Regions from separate parts of the Caproiciproducens sp. CPB-2 genome, predicted to be linked through region 1. Evidence: riboswitches for the same ligand, from Rfam matches in the RefSeq annotation. Region 1 holds a riboswitch; the other holds the start of a gene.
What was found. A riboswitch is a leader RNA that binds a small molecule or an ion and turns the genes downstream of it on or off. The one in region 1 is predicted to bind thiamine pyrophosphate.
Positions count from the first base shown of each region.

Region 1 (6,013 bases):
AAAGTCGGTTGTCGTTGTTCTGATTTTTTCGGCAAGCATTTCACCGTAGCCGGGGAGGGCGGCGGCATTTTCCGTCCCGCTCTCGTTGCTTTCCTCTGCAACTTCCGCTTCAATCCAAATGTTTGTTACGGTTTCGCCGTACTCACCCGTGAGAACTTCCAGCCTGCAACCTAAATCACAAATGCGGTTATAGTAGTTAAGTGTCGGGTGTCTGTAAATGTCATATCCGGCGCGGCGGCTTGAATCTTCGTCTTTCTCGTAATCCGTCGGGAAAATCTTGTTGACCTCTTTCCAAGCGTCCTGTATAGTTGCAACTTTCATCGTGCTTCCTCCTTGCGCTTTCGGCTGTTCTATGGCAAAAAAATAAATGCGTCCGGTACGATTTCACCTTTGAATTGGTGAAATGTACCTTTCGCATTTAATGTTACAATCTTCGAACGATTGATTTTGAATTTTTCCGCTTGACAGATGCTCCAAAATAGATTAATATATTTTGGTAATAAAGGCGGCCGTGAGCAGAAGGCTGCCTGCCGACGCGTCTTATTGGCAATGAGGTCAATAAAGCTTTACTTTCATGTATTGCTTTATTGACCTTTTTATTTTTTCTGCAAAAAACAAAAGAATAGGGGTTTGAACATGGATCATGGAGATGTGGCGTGGATGCTGACCTCCTCAGCTCTGGTACTTCTTATGACACCGGGCCTGGCATTTTTTTACGGCGGTTTTGTTAAGCGGAAAAATATTATCAATACGTTGATGTCTTCGGTTGTTCTGATGGGGGTGGCTTCCGTTTTGTGGGTGCTGGTCGGCTTTTCCCTTTCCTTCAGCGGGGATATCGCCGGTATCATCGGAAATCTGAAATGGGTGGGAATGAATTTTAATGGCTTTACGGATACAACGCTTCCTTACCCCAACACGCTGACTTTTGCCGTTTTCCAGATGATGTTTGCCATCATCACGCCCGCGCTGATGACCGGCGCGGTTGCCGAAAGGATGAAGTTTTCCTCTCTCGTTGTTTTTACGGCCATCTGGTCCCTGATCGTCTACTATCCCCTTGCGCACATGGTCTGGGGCGGAGGGTTCCTGTTCGACATCGGTTCCGTGGATTTTGCGGGGGGCAACGTGGTACATATCAGCTCCGGCGTCAGCGCCCTTGTCCTTGCCATCTTTCTCGGCAAGAGGAAAAATTACGGCAAGGCGACTTACCGCCCGCACAACGCGCCGATGATTTTTATGGGCGCCGCGCTTCTGTGGTTCGGCTGGTTCGGCTTTAACGCGGGCAGCGCATTAGCAGCGAACGAGCTTGCCGTTCACGCTTTTCTGACAACGAATACCTCGGCTGCCGCGGCGATGCTTTCCTGGCTGATGATCGAAGTGGTCACGAGCGGAAAACCGACGATTGTGGGCGCTTCCACCGGACTGGTGATCGGCCTTGTGGCGATTACTCCCGGAGCGGGCTTCGTTCCCGTCTGGGCGGCTTTGGTCATCGGGGCCATGGTCAGTCCCATCTGCTATTTCTTCATTACCGTTGTGAAGCCGAAATTCGGCTATGACGACGCGCTGGATGTGTTCGGGTGCCATGGCGTCGGCGGAATATGGGGCGGTATTGCGACGGGTATTTTTACGCAGAAATCCATCAATTCCGCGGCGGCGTGGAACGGGCTGATCTTCGGCAATGCGAACCTGTTCCTGCGCCAGCTTGCGGCAATCGCCATCACCGTTGTCATCGCGGTTGTCGGTACCCTGATCGCCGGGAGCATCGCTTCGGCTGTTACGGGCGGCATCAAGGTTTCCCAGAAAGACGAGAATGTGGGGCTCGACGCTTCCCAGCACGGGGAATCCGCTTACCCGGCGTTTAACGGGATGGATTAAGAAATGAGAATGGTGAAGATATGAAAAAAATTGAAGCGTTTATACGTCCGGATCAGCTGGAAGATATCAAAGAAATCCTCGATTCTCTCCAGCTCAACGGCCTGAGCATTATGCAGGTCATGGGCTGCGGCAGTCAAAAGGGCTGGAAGGAATTTGTAAGGGGTACGGAGGTCGACTGCCAGTTCCTGCCGAAAATCAAAATTGAAATGATCGTTCTGGACGAACAGGCCGATACGGTTGTGGACAGCATCGTCGAAAAGGCGTACACCGGGGAATACGGCGACGGAAAAATCTTTATTTCCGACATCAGCGACGCCGTCCGTATCCGTACGGGGGAACGCGGCAGGGAGGCTATCCAATAGCGTTCATAATGGGTTCCATGGGATAAAAAATTCGCCGGACTGCCGGTTTCCTTCCGTTTACGGTGTTCCCTGTACCAAAGCGGCGTGGAAAAATACGGACGGAAGACGGATTGACAGGCATTCCAATACAGTATATAATAAAATACAACGGGGGGAACTCATGGAGTTGAGAAGGTAAAACCTGACCCTTTGAACCTGTCGGCTAATACCGAGGTAGGGAACGTTGACTGATTCGCGTTCACCTGTTTGGGTGGACGCTTTTTTAATTAAATAGACGCGGGGGGACTCATCCGAGTTGAGAAGGTAAAACCTGACCCTTTGAACCTGTCGGCTAATACCGAGGTAGGGAACGTTGACTGATTCGCGTTCACCTGTTTGGGTGGACGCTTTTTTAATTAAATAGACGCGGGGGGACTCATCCGAGTTGAGAAGGTAAAACCTGACCCTTTGAACCTGTCAGTTAACGCTGTCGTAGGGAGCACAATCCGGTTCTTTTATGCTCGCCTTGACGGTGGGCATTTTTTTATTTCAGAAGGAGGAGTTAGCTATCAAAAATTTACTGACCATTGCGGGTTCCGACTGCAGCGGCGGAGCCGGAATCCAGGCCGACCTGAAAACCTTTGCCGCGCACGGGGCCTTTGGCATGAGCGTCATTGTTTCGGTGGTGGCGGAAAACACCAGCCGCGTGATTTCCATTCAGGATATCCCGCCTCAGATTGTCGCCGACCAGATCGACGCCGTGTTTGAAGATATCGCGGTGGACGGGGTAAAAATCGGCATGCTTTCCGGCGCGGAGCAGATGAAGACGGTCGCGGAAAGGCTGCGTTTTTACCGGCCCGGCGGCGTGGTGCTGGACCCGGTGATGGTCGCGAAGGGCGGCCGCGCCCTGATGCACCCGGACGCGCTGGAAACGCTGAAAGCAGAAATGCTGCCGCAGGCTTTTCTGCTCACGCCCAATATCCCGGAAGCGGAAGCCATCACCGGCATGGAAATCCGCACCGTCGGGGATATGGAAAAAGCCGCGGCTGTCCTGAGGAGCATGGGCCCCCGGCATGTGCTGGTCAAAGGCGGGCATCTGGAGGGCGACGCGGTGGACATTTTGTTTGATGGGGAAGAAATCCATCCGTTTCGGACGGAGCGGATTCCCACAAAAAATACCCACGGTACGGGCTGTACCCTTTCCTCCGCCATCGCGGCGAACCTTGCGAACGGAATGGACGTTCCCGAGGCCGTCGGCGCCGCGAAAGAATACGTTACCACAGCCATCCGGCACGCGCTGCCGGTCGGCAAAGGTCACGGCCCGACCAATCATTTTTACAATTTATATAAAAACGGAGGATTATTACAATGAGAACATATCACACGCAGATGGAAGCGGCCAAAAAGGGCATTGTCACCAAAGAGATGGCCGTGGTGGCGGAAAAAGAATCCATGGAGCCCGAAAAGCTGCGGGAGCTGGTGGCATCCGGGCAGGTCGCCATTCCGGCCAATATTCACCATACGGCCCTGTCCCCGGAAGGAATCGGCGCGGGACTGAAAACAAAAATCAACGTCAATCTGGGAATTTCGGGCGACTGCAAAAATTACGATGTGGAAATGCAGAAGGTGGACATGGCGCTCCGCTTCGGCGCGGAAGCAATCATGGACCTGAGCAATTACGGCAAAACCAATACCTTCCGGCGGGAGCTGATTGCGAAATCCCCCGCGATGATCGGCACGGTGCCCATGTACGATGCGATCGGGTATCTGGAAAAGGATTTGCTGGAAATCTCCGCGAAGGATTTTCTGAAGGTGGTGGAGGCGCACGCGAAGGAAGGCGTGGACTTCATGACGATTCACGCGGGCATCAACCGCCGCGCGGTGGAGAGCTTCCGCAGGGAGGGCCGTATCATGAACATTGTTTCCCGGGGAGGCTCTTTGCTTTTTGCGTGGATGGAGATGACGGGCAATGAGAACCCGTTTTACGAGTACTATGACGAAGTGCTGGAAATCCTGCGCGAATACGACGTGACCATCAGCCTGGGCGACGCGCTTCGTCCCGGCTGCCTGGACGACAGCACCGACGCGGGGCAGATCGGGGAGCTGATCGAACTGGGGAACCTGACCGGACACGCGTGGGAAAAGAATGTGCAGGTCATGGTGGAAGGCCCGGGACACATGGCCATGAATGAGATCGCGGCCAATATGACGCTGCAGAAGCGGCTTTGCCACAACGCGCCGTTCTATGTGCTGGGACCTCTGGTCACCGACATCGCTCCCGGCTACGACCACATCACTTCCGCCATCGGCGGAGCGATTGCGGCTGCCAGCGGCGCGGATTTCCTGTGCTACGTCACCCCGGCGGAGCACCTTCGCCTGCCGGATCTGAACGATGTCAAGGAGGGAATCATCGCCAGCAAAATTGCCGCGCACGCGGCGGATATCGCGAAAGGCGTTCCCCATGCGCGCGACCTCGACAATCAGATGGCACACGCGCGCCACAGGATGGACTGGGACGAAATGTTCCGGGTCGCCATAGACGGGGAGAAGGCAAGGGACTACTTTGAAAGCACCCCTCCCGCCGACCGCCACACCTGTTCCATGTGCGGAAAAATGTGCGCCGTCCGTACGACCAACCTGATTTTGGAAGGCAAAAAAGTAGAATTCTGCTCTGAAAAATAAAAGAGAAATAAATATCCGGAGGATGAAACAATGAATCAGATCACCAAAGAAGTATCAAACGCAATCCGTGTCCTGAGGGAAAAGGTTCCGCTGGTACATAATATCACCAACTATGTGACGGTCAACGACTGTGCAAACGCGCTGCTTGCCATCGGCGCTTCGCCCATTATGGCGGACGACATTGCGGAAGCGGCCGATATTTCCGCTATTTCTTCCGCGCTGGTGCTGAATATCGGCACACTGAACCAGCGCACCATCGCCTCCATGCTTGCGGCGGGGAAAAGAGCGAACGAACTCGGGATCCCCGTCGTGTTTGACCCGGTCGGCGCGGGTGCGTCCAAACTGCGCAACGACGCGACCAGAGAAATCCTGGAGCAGGTCAGGCTTACGGTCCTGCGCGGGAATATTTCCGAAGTCTCCTTTGTCGCGGGGCTGGGCGCTTCGACGAAGGGAGTGGATGCCTCCGAGGCCGACGGCGGCAACGACGCGGTTGCCGTCGCAAAAGCCGTTGCGGAAAAGCTGGGCTGCACGGCTGCTGTTACCGGTGCGGTAGACGTGATTGCCGACGGGAAGCGCGTCGTCAAAATACGCAACGGACATCCCATGCTCAGCAGGGTGACCGGTACCGGCTGCATGACCTCCGCGCTGGTCGGCGCCTACGCGGGCGCGCTGCGGGACGGATTTACGGCGGCGGTCTCCGGAATCGCTTCCATGGGAATCGCGGGCGAGCTTGCGTACGAAGCGGCGGGCCAGACCGGCACCGGCAGCTTTCATATCGCCGTGATCGACGCGCTGAGCCGCCTGAATCCAGTTTTATTGGAAGAGAAGGCGAAGCTAAATGAAATCTGAAATTGATTATTCCCTGTACCTCTGTACGGACAGGGAACTGATGAGCACCCCTACGGTGGAGGAATCGGTGGAGCAGGCGATACAGGGGGGCTGTACGGTCATCCAGCTGCGGGAAAAGAATATTCCCTCCCGCCTGTTTTACGACACGGCCCTCGCGGTGAAAAAGGTGACGGAACATTACGGCGTCCCTCTGATCATCAACGACCGGCTGGACATTGCGCTTGCGGTCGACGCGGATGGCGTGCACGTGGGGCAGAGCGATTTGCCCT
Region 1 is NZ_CP142860.1:2,455,725-2,461,737, reverse strand. It holds gene VXK30_RS12200 (hypothetical protein) at 1-321, opposite strand, end outside; gene VXK30_RS12195 (ammonium transporter) at 637-1,872, shown strand; gene VXK30_RS12190 (P-II family nitrogen regulator) at 1,893-2,234, shown strand; TPP riboswitch at 2,375-2,472, shown strand; TPP riboswitch at 2,503-2,600, shown strand; gene thiD (bifunctional hydroxymethylpyrimidine kinase/phosphomethylpyrimidine kinase) at 2,782-3,585, shown strand; gene thiC (phosphomethylpyrimidine synthase ThiC) at 3,582-4,895, shown strand; gene thiM (hydroxyethylthiazole kinase) at 4,926-5,744, shown strand; gene thiE (thiamine phosphate synthase) at 5,734-6,013, shown strand, end outside.

Region 2 (6,013 bases), 890 kb from region 1:
TCCGGCGCGGATACCGCCCGGTCGCCGACCCTCGCGCCGCAGAGGATGATCAGATCGGCCTCATGCATGGCGCGGTTGGCGTTTTTGTGGCCGTGCATCCCGATCATGCCGAGGTACAGCGGGCTGTTCATGGGGACTACGCCGATGCCCATCATGGTGGAAACCACCGGGATCCCGCTGTTCTGTGCGAAGGCGACCAGCTCGTCCCGCGCCCCGGCGAGCACGACGCCGCCGCCGCAGACAAGGACGGGGCGCTTCGCTTCGGCCATGGCGGAGAGAGCCTTTTTGATCTGCATGGCATGTCCCGTGGTGCGGGGCTTGTACCCGATGATGTTCGCCTTCTGCGGGTAGACGAATTCCGGCACCTCTTCCGCCTGAATGTCCACCGGAACGTCGATCAGAACCGGTCCCGGCCGGCCTGTGGAAGCGATATGAAAGGCTTCCTTGAAAATCCGCGGAAGGTCCGCGGCGCTTTTCACCAGATAGGAATGCTTGGTGAACGGCTCGCAGGCGCCGGTGATGTCCGCCTCCTGGAACACGTCGCGGCCCAGAAGCTCGGAACTGACCTGCCCCGTGATGACGATCAGCGGGATGGAGTCCATGTAGGCCGTCGCGATGCCGGTAATCAGGTTGGTCGCGCCCGGCCCGCTGGTCGCGACGCAGACGCCGGGTTTTCCGCTTGCGCGGGCGTATCCGCTGGCCTCGTGAGCGGCGTTCTGCTCCTCGCGCACCAGAACGTTTTTGATCGGCGAGCGATATAGGTAATCCAGGAAAGGACAGATCGCTGCTCCGGGATATCCGAAGGCGATCTGCACGTTTTCGTTTTTCAGGCATTCCGCCATAATCTCTGCTCCGCTTATCAAAAACAGTCACCTCTTAATCATTGATTTGTTATAGCGGCTTGGGCCGCCGTTTTCCTCTTGCTTGCCGACCGCATGGTCTGCCCTCAGGCCGGGCGGGGACCTGCCGGTCCGGGATGCGCCTACGGCGGACTCGACTGCAAGCAAAAAGATGAATGGATCGCTAATCCCGTCGTTCTAAGGTAACGGCGGGAGGGTCCCATAAAATCCCCCTGCACCCCCGGGGTATCCCCAAAGTACCTTTGTGTGGCACGATACGGTTGTGGTTTTCATGGACGGAGGATACGGGAAGGCAAGTCCATTACCCGGTCTTCCAACGTCGAATGTGTTTAAGTTATTATAAGTTTTTTGCCGGTATGAGTCAAGCGTTTTAGCGATTTAATTGGATGAATTACCGTTCTTTCTTTTTCAGCACGGCGGAAGAGGGGAACGACGGGCTTTTCGGGGAAGAAAGCTCCTTCTTTTTATCAGGATGCTTCGCGACGGTGCGGTACAGCAGGTAGCCCGCGGCGCTCAAAGCGCCGGTCGCCGCAAAGAGGACGGCGGCCTGTGTGTAATTGCCGCTGAAGAGCGCCCAGCCCCCGAAGGAGCAGGCCAGCAGGGACGGGGTGCGCGCAAGGGTGGAAATCAGCAGGAATCTGCCGAAATCCTGCGGCACAAGGCCGGCGGAAAACACGAACAGGCGCTTGGGCATTCCGGGGATCAGGAAAACGATCCAGTAAAAGGTATCGCGCGATTTGGGGCTGCGCAGGTAGCGGATGTGTTTCCGCTGGGCGGGGGTGAAGAACAGGCCGATCAGCCGGTGGCCGAACATCCGGGTGAAATAAAAGATGATGGTGGTGGAGATCATCACCGAGCAGAGGGTCAGCAGGCTGCCCTGTACCCGCCCGAAGGCGTAGCCGCCCGCGATGGTCGTCAGCTCCAGCGGGATGGGGAGAAAGCCCTGCAGAATCTGGATGCCCAGGAACGCGGCGCGGCCCATCGCGCCCCGGCTGCGGATAAAGCTTTCAAACCGGTCGGGGTCCCGGATCAGCGATAAAAGCGGTCCGCACAGAACGACCGTGAGCCAGAGGAACAGCCCCGTGGCCGCAAGCAGCACAGCCCCGCCCAAAAGCCGGTCGCGGAACGTCGGGCCCGCCGTTTCCGGCAGGTCGGCGGCGGTTATTTCCGGCGGGGGGCCGGTTTTTTTCTTTTTTGACCCTGTTCGAAGAATCGTCACCCGGCATAGCCTCGTTTCATGGGTTCTTATGGAATAGTATACCACAAAAATATGGTAAATAGATACTCACCCCCTGCCCCCTCCCGCACACAAAGCAAGCGAAAATCGAAAACAATCCGAATGCGGAAGGGGGTTCCGGGACGGGAGGGGGAAAGACACTTGGAGCGATACAAAAAAGCATGAAGGACGGAACCTCCGCGCTTCATGCTTTCCTGTTAAGTTATGATTCCTGTTTCATGATGCGTTTCCGGGAGCACGGTGCTCCACGCGGTCAAGAACCCGGATTAAGATAACCGAGACAACGGCGGTGATGACCGCTTCGGGAAGCATGTAGCTGCCGTTGTAGGTTAAGGAATAAATCCAGACCGGCGTGCCTTCCGGCGCGTAGCCGCCCCAGATCAGGATGCCGGACAAAAAGCTGCAGAGAAACCGCAGAAACACAGCGGCGACGGAGCCGACGGCGACGCTGGCAGCCCTGTTTTTAAACGGCTTGCCGAAGAAAGCGGCGGCACCCAGAACAGTGAACGCCAGAACATAGTCCAGCAAAACGACACCGGCGAACGCCCCGAAGGTGTTTACCGGCGGCGCACTGAACTGGAGAATCATCTGCAGCAGGCTGTGCGCAAACGCGGTGGAAATGCCCCACTTCAGGCCGTGCCGGTAAGAAACCAGCACCAGCGGGACCAAGCTCGCGCAGGTAACGGAGCCGCCCTGCGGCAGCTCAAAAATCTTGAACATGCTCAGTACGGTGGACATTGCGATCATCAGCGCGCATTCCACAAGGATAACGGTCGTGTTCTTTCTCATAATTACCCTCCAGTCAATTATATGGAACTGAAATTGAAAAATTACCTGAAGGAAAATAAAAACGCCCTGTGATGCCACAGAGCGTTAAAAAATCATCTTTCCTACGCTGGCATTATCCAGATCAGGTTTAAGGGACATAAACGTCGATTCGCTTCATCTCAGCCGAGGTTACTCAGCGCCCCTGTATATTCAGTTCTTATGTTCAGCATACCCTAACATTTCCGGTTTGTCAAGGGGATTTCCGTTGGATTCAGGAATCCTTCAGAAGCATGCCTCTCAGCTCGTCGATATCGCGGGCAAAAACTTTGCCGCCTTCCGCTTGCATGTCCTCTTTGGTGCCGAAGCCGTACAGAACGCCGATAAAGTTGGTGCCGGAATTCCGTGCGCCCACCGTGTCGTACACCGTGTCGCCGACCATGACGGCGCGGTCCGGCTTCACATGACAGGCGTCCAGACAGGAGTTGATCAGGATGCTCTTGTCGCCGCTGCGCTCCGAATCGTCCGGGCCGGAAACGTGGGCGAAATATTTTGTCATGTCAAAATAGTCCAGTACGCGGCCGGTGATTCTGGCCGGCTTGGTGGTGGCGACGGCAAGCGTGGCGCCGTTCGCCCGCAGCTCCTCCAGAAAATCGATCATGCCGGGGTAGGGCTTGTTCTGGAACGCTCCGGAGACCTCGTATACTTCGCGGTAATTTTTGACCGCCTGCGCGGTCTGCTCCTGTGTCAGTCCGCAGTAATGGACAAAGCTGTGCCACTGCGGCGGGCCGATGAATTTGCGCAGGATGGAAATGTCGGGCACCGGCTGCCCCATTTTTTTAAGGGCATATTTTACCGAGCTGGTAATGCCGGGCTCGGAATTGGTCAGTGTGCCGTCCAGGTCAAAAATAATCAGATCATAAATCGGTTTCATCGTTACCCTGCCTTACTTGTTTTTTCTTGCTTCCGCTTTGGCGGCGAAGCTTTCCTTTTTCACGCTGACGCGCTCGTGGGTCCCGGTCGCGATCAGGCCGGCGTTGTCGTAGGCTTCGAGCTGAAACCGGTAGACCCTGCCTTCCGCTTCGGTCAGTTCCGCGCTGACCGTTACCTTGCAGCCCGGCGCCGTGGGGTTCAGGTGGTTCACCGTGATGACGGAGCCGACGGTGGTGTAGATGTCTTCAAGATACGTCTGGGCCAGCTGCGCCGCCGTACCCTCAAAAAAAGCGGCGATCATCGGGGTGGCAAGAACACGGACGCTGCCGCTGCCGATATTCACCGCGAGCATATCTTCGGTAACCGTGTATTCGCGGGTCAATTTTGTCTCTTTCATTGAAATTACCTCCCGTACCATGATATAATAAAAAATAAGCGGTTTCACTAAGGCCCGCTTCCGTGCGGCCTGAAACAGGGCGCGCGACATTGTTTATATTATAACATGATCCGGGGGATTTATAAAGATAGAACTTTCAGCGGTTATCCCTTTCATTCCTATGCGAAACGCCGGTTTTGACCGTGCAAATCCGAAATCGGAGGGTGAACGAATGCCGAATCAAATCAAAGGGGCAGGGCGCAGGCGGATTTATTTTATGGATGAGCTGCGCGGCTTTGCGGTTTTCTGCATGGTGTTTTACCATGGCTTTTATACGCTTGCCTACCTGTACAACCTGAAAATCGGAATGCTCCTGCTGAACTTCTTTATGCCCGCGGAGCCTTTTTACGCCGGGCTGTTTATGCTGATTTCCGGCATTTCCTCGAACCTGTCGCACTCCAACCTTGCGCGCGGGTTCAAGCTGCTGGGGGTCGCGCTTGTGGTCACCCTGGCGACCTGGTTCGTCCTTCCGGATGAGCTGATCGTGTTCGGCATCCTGCATTTTCTGGCGGTCTGCATGATTCTTTACGGGCTGCTGAAACCGGTTGCCGACCGCTTTTGCTTCTCGTGGGCGGCGGTCGCCGTCTGCGCGCTGCTGTACCTTTTGACCATGGGCATTTCCAAGGGGTACCTCGGGCTTTCGCCGGAATGGGGGGTGACGCTGTCTCCTTTCCTGTACCATACCGACTGGCTGGCGCCGCTCGGCCTTTACAGCGATACGTTCCGCAGCGCGGACTATTTCCCGCTTTTCCCGTGGATGTTTGTGTTTGCGGCGGGTACCTTTTTAGGCAAGCTTGCCGCGCAGGAGCGGTTCCCGGCGTTTATGTACCGTTCCCGCGTGCCTTTTTTTTCCTGGCTGGGGCGGTACGCGCTGATCATTTATGTGATTCATCAGCCGGTGATTTACGGGGTGTGCTACGCCGTTTCCGCCATTGTACAGTGGGTTTGGGGATGAAGGTCCCGGAAACTCCTTCCGGCGCGCCGGGCGCGGACCTGCCGGTCGGGAAGCGGACCATGCGGTCGGCGGGCGCCTACGGCGACGCTCTTATTCAAATGAGAGTAATCTGACTCCCCCAGTCAGGCTGCGCCTGCCAGCCCCCTCAAGGAGGGGGCCAAACCTCTGCCTTCCCGTTATCCCTTCGTCAATGAAAACCACAGCAATACCGTGTCACACAAAGGTGTTTGGGGATACCCCGGGGGTGCAGGGGGATTTTATGGAATCCTCCCGCCGGGAATTCAAAATCCCCCTGCGCGTCCTTTGCCTACTTTCGGACAAGAGCGAAAGTAGGGGCCAGCCCGGCCTGAGGGCAAAGCTAACGATCAACTCCCTTTTGCGGCGGTGCGCTCAAATAAGGGGGACTGAGGGGTTCCCATGCTATGAATTTTAAATTTTCGGAAGATGTTGGAGGATATTTATGGATTTTGCGTTATTGATCGCGGAACAGTTTCATTTACAGCAGTGGCAGGTGCAGAAGGTCATTGAGCTGATCGACGAGGGCAACACCATCCCGTTTATCGCGCGTTACCGAAAGGAAGCGCACGGCTCGCTGGACGACCAGACGCTGCGCGAGATTTCGGAGCGGCTGGAGTACCTGCGCGCGCTGCAGAAGCGCCGGGAGGAGGTTACGGACCTGATTGCCGCCGCCGAATGCATGACGGAGGAAATCGCCGCCGCGCTGGCCGCCGCGGCCACCCTTTCCGAAATCGACGATCTTTACCGGCCGTTCCGCCCCAAGCGCAAAACGCGCGCGTCCGTGGCAAAGGCGAAGGGCCTTGAGCCGC
Region 2 is NZ_CP142860.1:3,344,211-3,350,223, reverse strand. It holds gene ilvB (biosynthetic-type acetolactate synthase large subunit) at 1-863, opposite strand, end outside; gene VXK30_RS16660 (TVP38/TMEM64 family protein) at 1,252-2,079, opposite strand; gene thiT (energy-coupled thiamine transporter ThiT) at 2,314-2,886, opposite strand; TPP riboswitch at 2,968-3,079, opposite strand; gene VXK30_RS16650 (HAD hydrolase-like protein) at 3,137-3,796, opposite strand; gene VXK30_RS16645 (thioesterase family protein) at 3,809-4,192, opposite strand; gene VXK30_RS16640 (heparan-alpha-glucosaminide N-acetyltransferase) at 4,404-5,186, shown strand; gene VXK30_RS16635 (Tex family protein) at 5,647-6,013, shown strand, end outside.
Region 2: linked by a shared signal. The riboswitch ahead of thiT (energy-coupled thiamine transporter ThiT) and the one ahead of thiD (bifunctional hydroxymethylpyrimidine kinase/phosphomethylpyrimidine kinase) in region 1 are both predicted to bind thiamine pyrophosphate.